Regions from separate parts of the Thiosocius teredinicola genome, predicted to be linked through region 3. Evidence: predicted binding sites of a transcription regulator. Region 3 holds the regulator's gene; each other region holds the start of a gene.
What was found. The regulator FNR, encoded in region 3, switches genes on or off when oxygen is low (the NO sensors DNR and NnrR bind a similar motif). The targets are predictions, from matches to a motif close to TTGATNTANATCAA.
Positions count from the first base shown of each region.

Region 1: a site for FNR is predicted at 2,170-2,183, ahead of B1781_RS19795 (multiheme c-type cytochrome). Genes of this name have one in related genera too.
Region 2: a site for FNR is predicted at 2,666-2,679, ahead of B1781_RS16175 (multiheme c-type cytochrome). Genes of this name have one in related genera too.
Region 4: a site for FNR is predicted at 2,018-2,031, ahead of B1781_RS14715 (hydrogenase expression/formation C-terminal domain-containing protein). Genes of this name have one in related genera too.

Region 1 is NZ_CP019936.1:4,186,892-4,191,670, reverse strand. It holds gene B1781_RS19810 (efflux RND transporter periplasmic adaptor subunit) at 1-541, opposite strand, end outside; gene B1781_RS19805 (hypothetical protein) at 884-1,249, shown strand; gene B1781_RS19800 (acyloxyacyl hydrolase) at 1,490-1,957, shown strand; gene B1781_RS19795 (multiheme c-type cytochrome) at 2,318-3,562, shown strand; gene B1781_RS19790 (Mut7-C RNAse domain-containing protein) at 3,680-4,441, shown strand; gene B1781_RS19785 (ATP-binding protein) at 4,498-4,779, opposite strand, start outside.
Region 2 is NZ_CP019936.1:3,418,574-3,423,352, reverse strand. It holds gene B1781_RS16185 (DMT family transporter) at 1-440, shown strand, start outside; gene B1781_RS16180 (tetratricopeptide repeat protein) at 434-898, opposite strand; gene B1781_RS16175 (multiheme c-type cytochrome) at 965-2,467, opposite strand; gene B1781_RS16170 (Crp/Fnr family transcriptional regulator) at 2,805-3,518, shown strand; gene queG (tRNA epoxyqueuosine(34) reductase QueG) at 3,559-4,635, opposite strand.
Region 3 is NZ_CP019936.1:2,919,273-2,924,051, forward strand. It holds gene B1781_RS13925 (CTP synthase) at 1-813, opposite strand, end outside; gene B1781_RS13930 (sulfur globule protein CV1) at 1,213-1,608, shown strand; gene fnr (fumarate/nitrate reduction transcriptional regulator Fnr) at 1,767-2,531, shown strand; gene ccoN (cytochrome-c oxidase, cbb3-type subunit I) at 2,696-4,123, shown strand; gene ccoO (cytochrome-c oxidase, cbb3-type subunit II) at 4,143-4,769, shown strand; gene B1781_RS13950 (cbb3-type cytochrome oxidase subunit 3) at 4,775-4,779, shown strand, end outside.
Region 4 is NZ_CP019936.1:3,090,629-3,095,407, reverse strand. It holds gene hypD (hydrogenase formation protein HypD) at 1-34, opposite strand, end outside; gene hypB (hydrogenase nickel incorporation protein HypB) at 27-869, opposite strand; gene B1781_RS14730 (hydrogenase maturation nickel metallochaperone HypA/HybF) at 880-1,236, opposite strand; gene B1781_RS14725 (HypC/HybG/HupF family hydrogenase formation chaperone) at 1,229-1,468, opposite strand; gene B1781_RS14720 (HyaD/HybD family hydrogenase maturation endopeptidase) at 1,523-1,990, shown strand; gene B1781_RS14715 (hydrogenase expression/formation C-terminal domain-containing protein) at 2,093-2,533, shown strand; gene B1781_RS14710 (hydrogenase small subunit) at 2,530-3,594, shown strand; gene B1781_RS14705 (nitrate reductase) at 3,591-4,244, shown strand; gene B1781_RS14700 ((Fe-S)-binding protein) at 4,241-4,779, shown strand, end outside.

The DNA of each region.
Region 1 (4,779 bases), 1.3 Mb from region 3:
CGTTGACCTCTTCGAAATTGTCCACGTGCCGGATCGCGATGCGTCCGTCGAACGGTGCCTCCAGCTGCGTGTATTCGAGGCTTTTGCGGGCAGCGTCGAGGTTCGCCTTGGCGGTGGCGTCCTGCGCCTGGAGTTTGTTGAAATCCGATTTGGAGATGACACCGGTCTTGATCAGCTCGCTGCCACGCCGATAGTCCGCATGCGCCGACGCATATTCGGCCTCCCGGCTTTTGAGTTGAATGCGTACTTCGGCGTCGTCGATTTTGGCGAGCACGTCGTCACGCGACACATCGTCGCCTTCTTTCGCTGACAGGCTTACAAGTTTGCCTGGAATGCGAAAGCTCAAGTCCGCTTTCTTGGCGGCATCGACCACGCCGGGTAGTTCGCGCCAGCTACCCTCGATATCGCTGGAAACGACCATGGTCCGAACGAGCCGGGGCTTTGATTCTGTGGCTGCGGTTTCGTCGACCTGCTGGCAAGCAGTGAGGCTGGCCGACGTCAGGATGCCAAACAGCAGGCGAGCGATCGAATTCGGGGGCATCTGGATTCTCTGCAGCTGGCTTTGATTGTTATTTCATCTTAGCGTGTTACCTATGCAAGTACATGACGAGTCGCGCGCGATCCCCGCTGCTGCACAGCGCGGACTGTTGCCTGACAGGCCTGTGAAAAGCGTTGAATCCGGTCAGGATTGGTGCGCAGCCGCTGCGCAAGGTGGCGAGCTATTGCCGGCGTGCCTGTCATCGCCTTCGGATCCGGCGAACCGTTATACTCAGGCGCTTCGAGTCCAGTTTCGACACTGCCGAGTACGCCAGCGGCCAATTGGTGGGCAACCCGTGCCGCTTGTCGACGCCTTCTTGGACTGGTTCTATTTGGAGGAATGTCCTTGGATGATTTGAATCGATGGCTGGCGCGTGGCATGGCAGCGCTATTGGTCAGCATGTTCGTCGTGTCCGATGCCCTTGCGGATGCGTGGATCTGCACCCAGGGCGAGTTGATACGCGAGGTCACGATCGATTACCGGGCCGCACCTGCACGGTTGCCATGCAGCGTGTATTACACCAAGCGCACCGAGCGTGCCATGCCCCGAGCGGTCTGGAAGGCGAACAGCGAAGAAGGCTTTTGTGAGCGGAAGGCCGAAGAGCTTGTGGCCAAGCTCGAATCCTGGGGCTGGCAGTGCACGACCGACCCGGAAACGGATCGCGCCGAACAGAACAACGAAGCAGCTGACCTTAGGTCGCCGAGCCAGTGACGCGCTGGCCGCATGCCTTGCACGAATGGCGCGCTGTTCGGCCCGTAGGCGACGCTCCGGCACAACAGTGATTTGTTGCCTTTTGCATATTTCAGTATGTTTATTGCCGGCCTGCGAAATCCAGGGGTAGTGCGAGTCTGCTATCGATCAGCGCGACGGTCTGCGATAGGCAACCGATGTGATACGAATCCACGCTGGCCATTGGCGAATAAAACTTGACTGAATAGCAAAGGAGCCTCGATGAGACTGTCCGTATTGTGTTTGGCGTATTGTCTTTTCAGTGCTGTTGCGCATGCGCAAGACGGTGACATCACGTTGGCGGCAGGTGCCTTCGATTATCGGCATACGGGTAGCGCCATGCTCCAGGTCGAGTATCGCCCAGGCATGGATTGGTCCGGGTTCAGGCCGCAGCTGGGCGCCTTTGCAACCAGTGACAGCGCAGCCTATCTCTATGCAGGCATCGGCTACCCGCTGTCGATTACCGACCGCTGGACGTTGCAGCCGAGCATCTCGGCGGGGTTCTATCACGACGGCGCCGATATTGATCTTGGCTACGACCTTGAGTTCTATTCGCAGCTACGCCTGGCCTATCGACTCTCAGACACGACGCAATTGGGCTTGGGTATCGCGCACATATCCAATGCAAGCCTTGGCGATCACAATCCGGGCGCGCAGCTCGCCTACTTCAGCTTCAGTTTCGCTTACTGAGCGCATTCGGCGTGGTACGCCTCGCGATGCTCCACTATCGACGCCGATGGTTGGCTGGGTACATACCCTGACCGGCCGCTACGGCGAGGGCGGTTTCAATCGCTCGCGGTAGGTTGCAGTCCGTTGTGCGCAGCCGAGGCGAAGATTGCGCAGTCCACCCAATTCCTTGATTTGCATTAAGTTTATCCCTCCTATTTGTCGCACACGGTCACATGACCTGCGTCAACAGCCCGGGCAAATCGCCTATCTACACTGATTGTTCAATGCCGTGCAGATCGCAGTGGGATTCGCGCTGCCGGGTGAGCGACAGCTTAGCGCCAGGGATGGAATCACCCTGGACAACGAGGGAGCGTGAGTGCGATGCGATCGATGACCGTGGTCTGGGTGTTGTTCGGTTTTTTTGTCTTGTCACATTCGGCTGCGGCGGCCGAGGGCTGCGTAAGTTGCCACAAAGAGGCGACGCCCGGGGTGGTCGCCGATTGGCAGGCCAGCGAACACAGCAAAGAAGATGTCGGCTGTGCCGATTGCCACGGTAGCGAACATACGACCAAGCACGACATCGACCGGGCCAAGCTACCGATCGTCGAAACCTGTGCCAAATGCCATGAAGACCAGGTGAAGCAATACCGTAGCGGTAAGCACTCGATTGCCTGGGCGGCTTACAAGGCGATGCCGACAACCCATCAGCTCCCCTCTGCATTGACCGATGGTCACAAGGGCTGCGGAGGCTGTCATAAGATCGGTGAGAAGTCTGAAGAAGAGGTGTTGAAGCTCAAGCAGAGCGGCTCGCACTTCGGTCATGCCGCCTGCGATTCGTGCCACACGCGCCACCTGTTCTCGAAAGAAGAGGCTCGCCAGCCGCAGGCATGCCAGACCTGTCATATGGGATTCGATCATCCGCAGTGGGAGATGTACGAAAGCTCGAAACACGGCGTCCGCCACAAACTGAAACAGCTCAGGATCATCCCGGAACATGCGTCGGCGCCGACTTGCCAGACCTGCCATATGCAGGATGGCAATCACGAAGTGCGCACGGCGTGGGGTTTTCTTGCCGTCCGCTTGCCGTTGCCTGAAGACGAACAATGGCAGAAAGACCAGGTGACCATCTTGCAGGCACTCGGTGTGTTGGACCCGGATGGTCAGCCGACCGATCGGCTGGAAGTGGTCAAGGCCGCCGACGTGGCGCGCCTCGATCAGGAGGCGTTCAACAAGGAACGCAACAAGATGATCGGTGCCTGCAGCCAGTGTCACGCCAAGGACTTCGCCGAGGCGGAACTCGCCAAGGGCGACGACATGATTCGTCGCGCCGATCACCTGTTGGCCGAAGCGATCCGCGTGATTGCTGGACTGTATCGCGATGGCGTGCTCAGCAAGCCCGAGGGCTATGCCTATCCGTTCCCCGACCTGTTGACCTTTCACGATGCACCGCGACCGATAGAACAGAAGTTGTTCGTTATGCATCTGAGTCATCGCATGCGGGCATTTCAAGGCGCCTTCCACGGCAACCCCGATTATTCGCTGTGGTACGGCTGGAGCGCTATGGTGCGCGATCTCACGGAGATCAAGGACATGGCAGAGGAGTTGAGGCGCAGACACTCGGGCTGACGGCCGTCTTTGGCCATTGTGCCGGGGCGACTGCGAGCTTGCGTACAAACATGGCTTGAAGCAGTCGACTGCCGAAAGGTAGGGTAACGCCAAGTCGCTTTCGATCCGGGTCAATGCATGCCGCATTGCGTGTTGCGTTTCTATGCAGAACTGAACGTGTTTGTGCCGCACGCTCACCGGCAGGCCGACTGGATGCAGCCGCTTGCGGGGCACCGGTCGATCCTGCACCTGATCGAGGACTGCGGCGTACCGCATACCGAGGTTGCACTGATCTTGCGAAACGGTGCGCGTGCGTCCGGCGAAGAGACGGTCGAAGACGGTGACCGCATCTCGGTTTATCCTGCGTTTGAAGGTATCGCTGCAAGCGGTGGCTTGTCTTTTCATAACAGCGGTCCAAGGCCGCTACGCTTTGTCGCCGATGCCCACCTGGGTGAGCTCGCCCGACGCCTTCGCCTGCTAGGCTTCGACACGCTGTGGTTCAACGATGTTGGCGATCCCGAGCTTGCAAGACTCTCACACCAACAAGAGCGCGTGCTGTTGACGCGCGATCGCAAATTGCTGATGCGGCGCGAGGTAGACCTGGGATGTTATGTCTATCCCAGATCAACGGACGAGCAAATGCGTTACCTGTTGCAGCGCTATCAACTGTGTGACGAGATCAATCCGTTCACGCGCTGCACCGTATGTAACGGGCGGATCGTTGCCGCGAACGCGACGGCGGTTCGCGATATCGTCCCGCCCGGCGTGTTCGCGGTGTTCGATCGTTTTTGGTCCTGTGTCGATTGCGGCAAGGTCTATTGGCAGGGGAGTCATTGGGAGTCGATGTCGCAGTTCGTCGCTGCAGTCTGCCAGGATGCATCCCCGCAGATTGAGCATTAGCGTTCGATCGGTATGGTGACGAAGATCGGCAAGGTGTGAGCCGGGTAAGGCAACGCTCAGCCGGCCTTGTTCGCGTACGGCGGCTGTGCGGATTCGCCAGCCTCGAGCCCTTCGATACCTTTGTTAACGATGTGCAGTTCGGCGACCACCGCGTCGAGCCGGTCGTCGATATCGCCAGCGCCGTTCCTGCATGCTGCTTCGAGGGCAGCGGCAAGGCCCGTCAGGGTTCGTGCGCCGATGCTCGCAGCCATGCCTTTGAGCGAATGCGCAGCGCGTTGCGCTGCGGTCGGGTCGGCGTCGTCCTGCGCCTCGCGGAACTGCGCTTCGAACTCGCGTTT
Region 2 (4,779 bases), 500 kb from region 3:
ACCTGTGGATACTGACTGCGGTGCTGGTGTGGGCTGCATACACCGTGCTGCTGCGCTGGCGGCCGGCGGGACTCGATCCCATGGCCTTCCTCGGCTTCATCTTGATCGCGGGTTGGCTGGTGCTGGTGCCGTTTTATCTTGCCGAGCGCCATCTGCTCGGGCCGATGCAATGGAACCTGCCGGTCGCCGCGACGGTGCTCTACGTCGCTGCATTTCCGTCTGCGCTGGCCTATATCTTCTGGAACCGGGGCGTTGCGGCCATCGGTGCGAATGCGGCCGGGCACATCATCCACCTGATGCCGGTGTTCGGCACCTTGATGGCGGTAATGTTCCTCGGTGAGCGCTTCACCAGTCACCACGCCCTGGGTGCGGCGCTGGTGGCCGCAGGAATTGCGCTGACCTGGCGCAGAGAAAAAGCGCCGCCCGGCGGCGCTCAGTGAGTAGTTGAACCTATCGGCGGGTGGTTAGCGGCCATGCCGCCGTCTCGCTTGTCGATCCATTCAATCACGCGATCGATGTCTTCCGGGTTGCTGACACCACGCTGTTTGGCTTCGACGAACGCGGCGCGTGCCGGTCCGTGTTGCCCCATATGCAGGTAGGCCATGCCCATACCCACGAACGTGCCGGTGCCTTCGTCGCCCAGGGTTATGGCGCGTTGAAAACTCTTGATGGCGGCCGGGTATTGCTGGCTGATCAGCTGCATGCCCCCGAGGTGAGAGAAGGTTTCCGCCGAGTCAGGATGCTGTTTCGCCAGATCCTGGTAGATAGTCAGTGCACCCTGGATATCGCCCTGTGCCGCGAGATTCTCGCCATCGGTCAGACTGGCTGCGAACGTCAGGTTGGCCCAGCTCAACGTCAGGGTGAGGATGGCGATCAGTAAAACAATAAAGTGACGCATCGTTGTTCGGTCTCAGATAAAAAAACGGCGTACCCGGTTCCCCGGATACGCCGCTACCCATCCCGGCTACTTCAGGCTGCCCTTGCCGTAGCGCTCTTCGAATCCCTTACGAACTTTGTCGATCTGATCCTTGCTCATACCGTCGAAGTACCATGAGTGACCATCGATCGGCTTGAAGTACTTGGCGAGCATCTCGTCGGCAAACTTCTCGTTGCCGTCTTTCTTGTGCACGACCTCTTTGAGTTCCGGAATCCACTTGAAGTAGGTGTGCTTGGCCACTTCGTACAGGCCGTGCCACCAGGTGTAGTCCGGGCCGTTCATCGAGGCGCCGTGACGTGCCCGCCGACCTTCGTGGTGCCAGATCTCCCACCAGGTCCATTCGATCTGCTCGTCGAATGGGCTCTTCGAGATATAGCCGTTCTCTTTCAACTCGGTCATGACGGCCGCGATCGGCTTGGCGAACTTGTCGTTGTACAGGTCGACCACATCATCGAACTGCTTGTAGTGACCTTCGATCACGCCTTCGCTGTGGCACGCGGCACAGACCTCGGCCATCTTTTCGCGACGGTCTTTCCAGGTCAGCACCTCGACCACCTTGGCACCCTCGGCCCAGTCCGGCGAAGAACCGACCTTCGGCAGTTCCGGATTGTCGCCCGGAATGTCTTTTTCCTGGCCGTTGTCGAGGCGCACCAAGTTGATCTTCTGTGAGATCGGTGGACGCAACGTCCACGAGATGCGGTCACCGACGTTGTGGGTTTTCGGTTGGTCACCGGCGCGGCTCATGTGGCAGGTCGCGCAGGTCGGTGCGGCCGAATAGTCGACACCGGCAACCCACTTGTCGGATTCGAGATTCATCTCGTCGACCTTGGCGCGGTAGATGATGCCGTGCTTCGACTCGTTGTAGACCTCGATCTGCGGATGGTCGGGGCCGACATGGCACTTACCGCAGGTATCCGGCGTACGGGCCTGGGCCTTGGAGAAGCGGTGGCGACCGTGACAGGCGGTGCACGAGCCTTCCGAACCATCCGGGTTCAAACGACCGATGCCGGTGTTCGGCCAGGTCGTCGGGATCGGCTTGCCGTCTTTACCGACCTCGATCTTGGCGCCGTGACATTGCCGACAGCCGGCGTTGACCGCGGCCGGCCCGCCGACCACTTCACCCAGCAGGTTGTCGAGCGATGCGAGGATGCGGCCGGCGTGCGAGTGGTGCGAGCCGTCCATTTCCTCGAATTCGGTGGTGTGGCAGCGCGAGCAGTCTTTCGGACTGACGATGATCGAGATCAGCTGCTTTTTGTGCATGAAGGCGTCTTTGTCGCCTTTCTCGGCCTTGTGGCAATCCAGACAGTTGACGCCTGATTGGCCGTGTTGGCTGTTGTTCCATTCCTGGGTCAGACCAGGGTTCTCGGTCCAGTGACATTCGACACATTCCTGGCCGGCAGGATCCCCCCAGTCCTTGCCGATTTCACCAGCCGGACGCGCGGCAAACACGGTGCCGGCAGCGAGAAGCAGGGTGAAAGTCAGCAGACGACGGACGACGCGGCAGCCAGCCGCGCTCTTCGCTTGGCTCATCGTAGACTCCTCCAAAATGCGGGTCTGGGTTGGGTCAGGTAGGACTACCCTGAACGCTTATTCTTGGTTTCTACAGGCGAACACTGCGCGGCTTTCGGCTGTACGGCGACAAAATACCCACTTCTCTTGTGGGTAAACCTTGAGGCGCCTCAAGAATTGAATTCGGAAGCGGGTGATTACCGGCAATCTCGCACAGCATTGATCTGCATCAAGAACGGTCGGCGGTGTCACTGGATTTAAGTCAAGGTGCCGCTTTTTGGCGTTATTGATAATTCTCAATAGGCAGGTAGCGAGCGGGGAGCAGGAGGCCCGTCGCTTCGAATCTTCAGGAGCATCAATGCATTCCACCGGAGTTCCCATCGACGTCGACATGATGGAAGGCCTTACCTTGTTCAACGGTCTGGGGCGGGAGCGTGTCGAGGCGCTGGCCGATGGTGGTTGGACCGTCGAGCATGCCCGATCGGTTCGCGTGATCGGTCGCGGCGATCATATCGATGGCCTGTACGGCGTGTTTGACGGCCGCTTGAAGCTTTATATGTTGTCGTGCAACGGCGACGAGCGTGTGCTGCGCGTACTGCGCCCGGGCGACACCTTTGGCGAGGCGATCATGTTCAACGCGATCCCGAGCCCGGTGTATGTCGAAACCCTGTCACCGGCGCGTCTCGGCTACTTTCCGCGTGAACTCATCAACGAGGCGTTGGCCAGCGACCCGGAATTCACCAACTCCATGCTGCGCGGCATGAGCGTGATGATGCGCGAACTGATCCAGGACCTTGAAACCTGCTGTATGCAGACAGCGATGCAGCGCACCGTGTCTTACCTGCTGCGCGAGGCCTCGGCAGCGCCTTCGCCGAACCTCGAAGTGAACCTGCCGGCCCCCAAGGCGGTTGTCGCCAGCACCTTGAACATCTCGGCGGAAACTTTTTCGCGCGAGCTGCATCGCCTGCAGGGCGAAGGCTTTATCGAAATCAATCGTCGTACCATCTATCTGCGTGATCCAGAGGCGCTGCAGACTATGGTGGACGGCTTGTCGCCTGAAACTTCGCACTGAACAACGAGCAGTGTTGTTCGATCGAAAGCACAAGGTGCAATCACGCTGATCGTTTTGCCCGCTGTTGATCGAGCGCCCAGCGCAGGTGTTCGCAGACCATCGGCTGCGTTTCGTATTCCAACCGACGTTCGAGCGCGCTGACGATTCCCGGGTCGAAGTCGGCGTTGCCGAGTGCGACGGCGATATTGCGTGACCAGCGGTGATACCCGATGCGACGGATGGCGGAGCCCTCCGTATGGCGCATGAACGCAGCTTCGTCCCACGCGAACAATGTCAGCAGGTCGGTACGATCCAGTCCGTGGCGCGGGCGAAAATCGCCTTCGTCGGTAGGTGAGGCGAAGCGATTCCATGGACAGACCTGCTGACAGTCGTCACAGCCATAGATTCGATTGCCGATGCCGCGGCGCAGCGCCAGGGGGATCGCGCCGTCGAGTTCGATCGTCAGGTACGAAATACAACGGCGGGCATCGACCTGGTACGGCGCCACGATTGCCTGGGTGGGACACACGTCGATACAGGCCTGACAGGTGCCGCAGTGTGCTTCGCCTGCCGCATCTGTCGGCAGCGGCAGGTCGGTATACAACTCGCCGAGAAAAAACCAAGAGCCGGCATCGCGATTGATCAGGTTGCTGTGTTTGCCGATCCAGCCGAGTCCGGCTTTCTCCGCCAGCGCTTTTTCCATAACCGGCGCGGAGTCCACGAATGCGCGATAACCGAAGGGGCCGACGTGCGCTTCGATCTTGTGCGCAAGCTTTTGCAGGCGATTGCGCAACACCTTGTGGTAATCGCGACCCAGTGCATAGCGCGAGATGAATGCTTGCACCGGGTCGTCGAGAATCGCACGTGGATCGGGTTCGTTCGGCAGGTAATCCATGCGTACAGAAATCACCCGCATCGTTCCCGGTACCAGCTCTGCTGGTCGGATTCGCTTGCTGCCGTGGCGCTGCATGTAGTCCATGTCGCCGTGAAAACCGTTCGCCAGCCATCTGTGCAGGTGACCTTCCGCCTCATCGAGATGGGTGTCGGTGATGCCGACCTGTTGGAAGCCAAGTTCCTTGCCCCACTGTTTGATTTGCGTCGCCAACGCCGGCAGATCGATGTCGCTGCATTCGGTCATAACTTCACCGGGCCGATACGCCGCCGGCGGTTGCCGTTGCGATAGGTGGGCAGCAGCCGATCATGTGGCGGCGGATGACAACAGTTCCAGATAAATGCCGCACTGAGCCGGATGTCCTGTCGTAGCTATCGCTGCTTTCACCAA
Region 3 (4,779 bases):
ATCGGCCGGCGGCACATCGAGGCGCAGTTGATCGACGACGATCTCGTCCAGGCCTTGCGCATGCAACAGCAACGGGATGCGGTAGATGCTGTCGGCGTCGACTGCCGAGATGACGGCGCGCTCAGGCACGTTGGTGAACAGCGCGATCTTGCGGCGCTCACCGTCGGGCACGGGACGGTCGCCGCGGCACACCAGCACATCCGGCTGGATACCGATCGAACGCAGTTCCTTGACCGAGTGCTGCGTCGGCTTGGTCTTGATCTCACCCGAGGCCGCGATGTACGGCACCAGCGTGAGGTGCATGAACAAGGCGTTCTCGCGCCCCATCTCGACGCCCATCTGACGGATGGCCTCGAGAAACGGCAGCGATTCGATGTCACCCACGGTACCGCCGATCTCGACCAGCGCAACGTCGGCATCGGCCGAACCGCGGCGCACGCTTTCCTTGATCTCGTTGGTGATGTGCGGAATGACCTGCACGGTACCGCCGAGGTAATCGCCACGGCGCTCCTTGCGGATCACGTTCTCGTAGATCTGGCCGGTCGTGAAGTTGTTGTTGCGTCCCATCGTGGTACGGATGTAACGCTCGTAGTGCCCCAGATCGAGGTCGGTTTCGGCACCGTCGTCAGTGACGAATACCTCACCGTGTTGAAACGGGCTCATCGTGCCCGGGTCGACGTTGATATAGGGATCCAGCTTGATCATCGTGACCTTGAGGCCACGCGCTTCGAGCAAAGCGCCAAGCGAAGCAGAGGCAATACCTTTGCCTAGGGACGACACAACGCCGCCCGTAATAAAAATGCATTTAGCCATGGGCCGGAGGGCTCAAAAAGGAGGTTGCAACGGACGGGCTTAAACGGTACCAGAGAGCCCCTCTGCACTCAATCACAAATCGCGACCGGGTTTAACTTCTGGGAACTTGATCAGGATCAGAGGCAGTGTCAATTTGCCCTTATATTCCAACGTTTTAGCGGCAATTCGCCGGTTTTGGCGCTAGTGGCAGCCAATGCATTGGTCTATATTCAGTCTTGCTCGGGAAGGAACGATCCCGACTCCGTGCCGACGACTCATCTCCCCGGCAGTGCCATGAGTCCCGTCGACGCAGGGAGGCTCACCTCACTCACACAAAAGCTCACTCAAGGAGTTAACGAAATGCGGAAGTTCGCAAAAGCACTTAGCGCTGCGCTCGTCGCCGGCGCAGCTGCATTAACCATGTCATCGGCTAGCGCCTGGTGGGGTGGCGGCCCCTGGGGCGGCGGTGGCCCGTGGGGCGGCAACAACTGGGACAACAACTACAACCGCGGTTACGGCTACGGCAACACCTCGGGCTGGGGCGACGGCTGGGGCTCGGGCGATGCCGCCGGCGCCGGTGATTTCAGCATGAATATGAGCGGCCGCGGCAACACCAATATGCGTGGCTACGGCAGTGGCTACGGCTACGGTGACGGCTATGGCCGCGGTTACAACTACAGCGCCCCCGGCTGGGGCGGCTACGGTTACGGCCCCGGTTACGGCGGTTACGGCCCATGGGGCGGCGGTTACGGCCCCGGCTGGGGTGCTCCGGTAGCACCGCCTGCGGCCCCCGCAGCACCGGCCGCGAGCGAATAAGCTTCTCGCTCGAGCACCAAAGCCCGTCCCGTCGTGGACGGGTTTTTTTTGCGCGTCTCTTTCTACCTAACTAAGGTTATTGATCAAGGTCAAAAAAATTCGCACAATCACAGTGCAGTTTCCGATCAACCCTCAGGGAACCAACAAAGGCATTCACCTTGGCTGAGAAGAACGTCATTTCACTCGATAAAATCAAGGTTGCTTGTCGTGATTGCAGCCTCTCCATGCTGTGCCTCCCCATGGGCCTGAGACCGGAGGATGTCGATCGTCTGGATGCGATCGTCAAACGTAATCGACCGCTGCAACGCGGCGATCACCTCTTCCGCTCGGGCGAACCGTTCCGCAATCTGTACGTTGTCAAGACGGGGGCGGTCAAAACCTATACGCAGACCAATGACGGCGATGAACAGGTCGTCGGCTTCCATCTGCCCGGCGAGGTGCTGGGCATGGATGCGATCCAGGAAAATCTGCACGGCTGTAGCGCGCGTGCACTCGAAACCACCGCAATCTGCGAGCTGCCCTTCGAGCGGCTTGAAGACCTGGCCTCCAACATCCCCAGCCTGCAGCACCAGATGTTCCGTCTGCTGAGCAAAGAGATCAGCCAGGACGCAGAGATGATGACGCTGCTCGGACGCAGCACGGCTGAAGAGCGGGTTGCCTCGTTCCTGCTGAGCCTGTCCGACCGCTTTCATCGACGTGGTTTCTCGGCGTCGGATTTCTTCCTCAGCATGTCACGCCAGGAGATCGGCAGTTATCTCGGCCTGGCGCTGGAAACGGTGAGCCGGCTGTTTACCCGCTTCCAGGAGGAGAAGATCCTCAAGGTCGAGCGCAAACACGTGCAGATCCTCGATCTGGAACGACTGCGTTCCATGGTTACGCATCAAACCCATTGCGAGCGTCATCGCGCAAGACCATCAAATTGATCTAGCTCAATTTGAAAGCGACAAAAATCATTGCGATGTGGGTCTGCGACACCCAGTTGACCCACATCAAAGTAGCGACTCCTTATTAACAATTAGTGTGCGCCCCAGATCGGTTGGTTCCGTGTTGAAACCAACCGATGGTTTTTTCACTTGGGAGACGCGTAATGGAGTCACAGACCACCTACAACTACAAGGTCGTGCGCCAGTTTGCGGTGATGACGGTTATCTGGGGCATCGTCGGGATGCTCGTCGGCGTTATCGTCGCGGCTCAGCTGGCCTTTCCGACACTCACCGATGGTATTTCGTTCCTCAGCTACGGCCGCCTGCGTCCGTTGCATACGAACGCTGTCATATTTGCCTTCGGCGGTTCGGCCTTGTTCGCCACGTCGTACTACGTGGTGCAACGCACCTGTCAGACCCGGCTGTTCGGTGGTCCGCTGGCCTCCATCACCTTCTGGGGTTGGAACCTGATCATCGTACTGGCTGCCATTACGCTGCCCCTGGGTATCACCAGCGGTAAGGAATACGCCGAACTCGAATGGCCGATCGACCTGCTGATCGCCGTCATCTGGGTGATCTACGCGATCGTATTCTTCGGCACGGTCGCCACACGTAAGGTCAAGCACATCTACGTAGCCAACTGGTTCTACGGTGCTTTCATCCTGACGATTGCGGTACTGCACATCGTCAACAGCGCGTTCATCCCGGCCACCCTGACCAAGGGCTACAGCTTCTACCCCGGTGCCATCGATGCGATGGTCCAGTGGTGGTACGGCCACAACGCCGTGGGCTTCTTCCTGACCACTGCGTTCCTCGGCATGATGTACTACTTCGTACCGAAGCAGGCCGGTCGCCCCGTCTACTCGTACCGTCTGTCAGTCGTCCACTTCTGGGCACTGATCTCGACCTACATGTGGGCCGGTCCGCACCACCTGCACTACACCGCACTGCCCGACTGGGCACAGTCGGTCGGTATGATCTTCTCGCTGATCCTGCTGGCACCGTCCTGGGGCGGCATGATCAACGGCATCATGACCCTGTCGGGCGCCTGGCATAAGCTGCGCACCGACCCGATCCTGAAATTCCTGATCGTTTCGCTGTCGTTCTACGGCATGTCGACCTTCGAAGGTCCGATGATGTCGATCAAGACCGTCAACGCGCTGTCGCACTACACCGACTGGACCGTGGGCCACGTGCACTCGGGTGCGTTGGGTTGGGTTGCGATGGTATCGATCGGTTCGCTGTACTACCTGATCCCACGTATGTTCGGTCGGGTTGAGATGGCGAGCATGAAGCTGGTCGAGTTGCACTTCTGGACGGCCACCATCGGCGTTGTGCTGTACATCGCTGCCATGTGGATCGCCGGTGTCATGCAAGGCCTGATGTGGCGTGCAGTTAACGCCGACGGCACCCTGACCTACTCCTTCATCGAATCGGTGGAACGTACCTATCCGTTCTACTACGTCCGTCTGCTCGGCGGGGCCATGTTCCTCGGCGGCATGCTGTTGATGGCCTACAACGTCTGGAAAACGGCCTCGCAGGGCCGTGTAGCCGACGCTGACGATGCCATTCCGGCACCGGCAGCCCACTGATAAGAAAGGAGTACCGAAAATGTCACATGAAGTCGTTGAAAAGAACGTCGGCCTGCTGGCGATCCTGGTAATCCTGGTTATCAGTGTCGGCGGCCTGGTCGAAATCGTCCCGCTGTTCTTCCTCACGGAAACCACTGAGCCGGCGCCTGGCGTCACCAAGTACAGTGCGTTGCGTCTGGAAGGTCGGGATATCTATGTCCGCGAGGGTTGCTACAACTGCCACTCGCAGATGATCCGTCCGTTCCGTGCGGAAACCGAGCGTTACGGTCACTACTCGGTTGCGGGTGAGTCGGTTTACGACCACCCCTTCCAGTGGGGATCGAAGCGCACCGGTCCGGACCTGGCCCGCGTTGGCGGTCGCTACAGTGACGATTGGCACTACGCCCATCTGAACGACCCACGCGACGTGGTGCCGGAGTCGAACATGCCTTCCTACTCATGGTTGAGCGACAACAAACTGACCGGCAATGACACTGCCGCGAAGATGAAGGCACTCAACATCGCGATCGGTGCGACCTGTCCGAAATGCGAGCTCTACAGCGAGCAGGACATGGCGGATGCCCAGAAGCAAGTGGCTGAAAAAACCGAGGCGGAAGCACTCGTTGCTTATCTGCAAGGTCTGGGCCTCGCTTCCAAGCAGTGGTGATCGTTATGGA
Region 4 (4,779 bases), 170 kb from region 3:
CTATGCGGCTCAGCCAGGTGCGGGCATCAGTCATGCGTATGCGCGTGGTGATGAGGGTGTGCGTGCAGCTGCTGGCCTTCCGGTTGGATCGCCGGGCGTACCGTTGCGCCGTCAGCGACTTTGGCCGCTACAGCTTCGCGCGCCTCGCGCAACCAGGCCAGCCAGTCGTCGAGGCCGACGCCGGATTTGGCGGACAGCGCGATCAGCGGCGCAGCGCTGGCCAGTTGACGCAAATGACCCTCGGCCTTGCTCGGCGAGAAATCATCGAGCACCGGCAGCAGGTCGGCCTTGCTGATCAACACCAGGTCGGCAGCACGGAAGATGACCGGGTACTTGGCCGGCTTGTCGTCACCTTCGGTGACCGACAACAGCGTGACATTGCGGTGCTGACCGAGGTCGAAGCTCGCCGGGCACACCAGGTTGCCGACGTTCTCGATGAACAGGATGTCGACGTCGTCGAGATCGACGGCATGTAGCGCGCCGTGCACCATGTGGGCATCGAGGTGGCAGGCGGTGCCGGTGGTGATCTGCACCGCGTTCACGCCCTTGTCGCGAATGCGCTGTGCATCGTTTTCGGTTTCCAGATCGCCTTCGACAACGGCGATACGCAATTCGTCGCCGAGCGCCGTGATGGTCTCTTCCAACAGACGCGTTTTGCCCGAACCGGGCGACGACATCAGGTTGATCGCCAGTACGCCGTGCCGGTCGAAGTGCTCACGGTTGTGTGCGGCGACGTGATCGTTTTCGCTGAGCAGGCCTTCGAGCACCTGCACCGCCTCGCGACCCGACTCGGTGCGCGCGAGCTTGCCATCGCCTTCGAGCAGGTATCGGTTGCCGTCGGTAATGTTGCATCCACAGGTATCGCACATAGCGTACTCCTCAGGCGTGTTGACGCCTCTCCAGTTCCACACTGGTGAGCAAGAGTTCATCGCCGCTGAGCAACTGCGTGCGAAAGTCGCCGCAACTGCCGCAGACCAGCTTGTTCATCGTTGCATCCGATTCGGCGCCGCAAGTCAGGCAGCGTACCCGGATGGGTTGGGATTCGACCTCGAGGGTGGCGCCTTCGGCGATGCTGCCGGCCGATGCAATGGGGAAGGCATCGGCGAGCAGTTGCGGTTCGACACCCGAGAGCGGGCCGATGCTCAGGCGGATCGCCGTAATGCACTCGGCCTGTTCACGTTGCGCCAGCAATTCGATCTGGCGCATCAGGCCCTGGCATACGGCGAGCTCATGCATGACCGCCGTTTTCCCTGGCGAGCATCTCGTCGTAGATCTCCCACGCGGTCGCGGCGTCTTCCGGCGTGACTTTCTGAATGGCGTAACCGACGTGCACGATCACGAAGTCGCCGGTATCGAGCGGCTCGTGCTGCAGCATGAACAGGCTGACGTCACGCTCGACGCCCTTGGCCTCGCAGCGTGCGGTGAAGCCGTCGATCTGTTTGATTTGCATCGGGATGCCCAGGCACATGTTCTGTTACGTTACCCTCACGCTTCAGTTACCTCTTATCGAACGAGCCTGCTCATGTGTCGCACCCTCATACTCGGCATCGGCAACAACCTGCTTTCGGACGAGGGCATCGGTATCCATGTCGTACGCTACCTCGAGCAACACCACGCGGATGCGCCCAATGTAACCTACCTCGACGGCGGAACACTGAGCTTCACGCTCGCGGAGCCGATCGCCGAGCATGACAACCTGATCGTTGTGGATGCGGCGCGCTTCGGCGAGCCGGCCGGCACCGTCAAGTGTCTCGAAGGCGAGGCCATGGACCGCTACCTGACCGGCAATCGTTCCAGCGTGCACGAGGTCGGCCTGATGGATCTGTTCGATATCTCGCGACTTTCCGGTACCTTTCCGCAGCATCGCGCCCTGATCGGCATAGAACCGGCGAAACTCGATTGGGGAGAGTCGCCGAGCGCAGCGCTTGCGCCCACCATTCAGCCGGTCGCCGCGGTGGCTTTAAACCTGGCCAATCGTTGGTGTCATTGATTATTACCGAGACTAACGACGTATCTGTTGACGCACGTCATACCGCCGAAATTCAAATGCTTTAGATTGGAAATCGTCCATATTAGCGGGCGTTAATAAAGCATGAGCGGTTTGGATTCGATTCCTGTACGGGTCGACGACGGTCTGCAAAAGGATTTCCGCACCGACAATCTCGCCCCGGTCCTGCGCCAGCTGGAACAGGCACTTGCCGATCTCGCTGAAACCGGTGCCGAGAGCACCATCGACCTGGCGGCGATGCCTTTCAGCGAGCGTGACGAACGCGAGCTGCGCGACCTTTTGGGGCGCGGCGAGGTCAGCGCCGACATGGATGCATTCGGCCCGACCGAGGTCTACGAGACGGCCTATTCTGGCGTCTGGTTCGTCGAACACCGCAACGCTGATCAGTGTCGACTGACGCTGCACATTGAAGTAACCCGCATGCCGAAGATTCTGATGACGCCGCAGGGTGACGTTGTCGACGCGTTGGCGCGTCTGCGCGCGGCGCTACAACAAGAAACCGACTCCCAAGAGGAAGTCCAATGAGCGATAAAGATACTTTGGCCGTACGCCTGCGCGAACATGGTATATCGCGTCGCGGTTTCATGAAGTTCTGTGCGGCGACGGCGTCGATGATGGCGCTGCCTGCAAGCATGATCCCGCGCATCGCTGCGGCGTTGGAATCGGCAAAACGGCCGTCGGTGATCTGGCTTTCGTTTCAGGAATGTACCGGTTGCACCGAGTCACTGACACGCAGCCACACGCCGACGATCGAAGGGCTGATCTTCGATCACATCTCACTCGACTACCATCACACCCTGCAGGCCGCTGCCGGCGATGCCGCCGAACAGGCGCGCGAAGCAGCGATGCATGAGAATCAGGGCAAGTACCTGCTGGTGGTCGATGGGTCGATACCGATCAGGGACAACGGCATCTATTCAACGATTGCCGGGATGACCAATCTCGACATGCTCAAAGAGGTTGCCAAGGGGGCAGCGGCGATTGTGTCGGTCGGCACCTGTGCGGCCTACGGCGGACTGCCGAAGGCCGACCCGAACCCGACCGGTGCGGTCGCCGTGTCCGAGATCATCACCGACAAGCCGATCGTCAACGTACCCGGATGTCCGCCGATCCCGACGGTGATCACGGGTGTACTCGCGCACTACCTGGCGTTCGGCCGTTTGCCCGAACTGGATGAACTGAATCGACCCAAAGTGTTCTTCGGGCAGACGATTCATGACCGTTGCTACCGCCGGCCGTTCTACGAGCGTGGCCAGTTTGCCGAGACCTTCGACGACGAGGGTGCACGCAAAGGCTGGTGTCTGTTCAAGCTCGGTTGCAAAGGGCCCATCACCTACAACGCCTGCGCCACCGCCAAGTGGAACGAAGGCACGAGCTTTCCGATCGAAGCGGGACACGGCTGCATCGGCTGCTCGGAGCCTGCGTTCTGGGATAAAGGCGGCTTCTACGAAGCCTTGTCGAAGGGTACGCACGGCTCGGCCGAAGGCATTGCGATGGCCGCCGGCATCGGGGCGGCAGTAGGTGTCGCCGCGGCGCTCGGTTCACGCTCCCGGCAGGCCCAGGCCGACCGGAAGGAGGAGGTATGACTCTGCTCGATTTTGCCCGTGGGCCGGCGCTCGAATGGGCGTTGATCATCTTCGTCGCCGGCAGCCTGTGGCGCCTGGTCGGCGCCTGGCTGGTACGCCGTGAGGCCGATCTGTCTGCACCGCGTTCGGAAAGCACGGCAGCCGGCGGTGTGCGTACCGTATTCAGCCGCTTCTGGCCGCGCAAGGAATTCCAGTCGAAGACGGTGTATGCCTGGGTGCTCGCCTATGTCATGCACATCGGGTTGGCGATCGTCGTGTTCCTGTTCACGCCGCACATCCTGTTCATTGAGGGATTGCTGGGCATCTCGTGGCCCGGTGTGTCGAACGACTTTGTGATGTTCGCCGGTGCAGTCACCATCGCCTCGATGGTTGCGCTGCTGGTACGACGCTTGACAACGCCGTATCTGAAAGCGATCAGCAACGTCGACGATTACATCAGTTGGCTGCTGACCCTGCTGCCGGTCGTGACCGGAATGATGGCCTATGCCCATATCGGCGGCCCGTATCCGACGGTGCTGGCGCTGCATATTCTCAGCGTCGACCTGATGCTGGTGTGGTTCCCGTTCGGCAAATTGTTCCACGCGATTCTTTGGGTGCCGTCGCGCGCCCAGCTCGGCGCTGCGATGCAACGCAGGGGGGTTAAGGCATGACCGTCAATATGGAGATGTTCAAGCAGTTCGCGGAGATGCTGCCGCGACTCGGTGACAATGCCCAGCCGCCGCAGATGACCGATGCCGAACGCGTGTCGACCGCCAAGGAGACATTCATCCGCAAACTGAACGGGCGCATGGCGATCGACCTCGAATCCTGCATTCATTGCGGACACTGCGCCTCGGCATGCCATTACTTTGTCGGCACCGACGATCCCAAATACGTGCCGATCCGTAAGCTCGACCTGCTCAAACGTGTCTACCGGCGCGAGCTGTCGCCGCTGCGTTGGCTGCACCGCCTGTACACCCACGACATCACCGTCAAGGAACTGCAGGAATGCCAGGAGCTGGTGTACGACAGTTGTACCGAATGCGGACGCTGCTCGATGGTCTGCCCGATGGGCATCAACATCGCCGGCATGGTCAACGTGATGCGCCAGGGCATGGCCAACGCCGGTATGATTCCCGCCGAGCTGATGGCGATGGAACAGGAGCAGGGTGGCCACGAGTCGCTGTTCGGTGTCGGACCGGAACA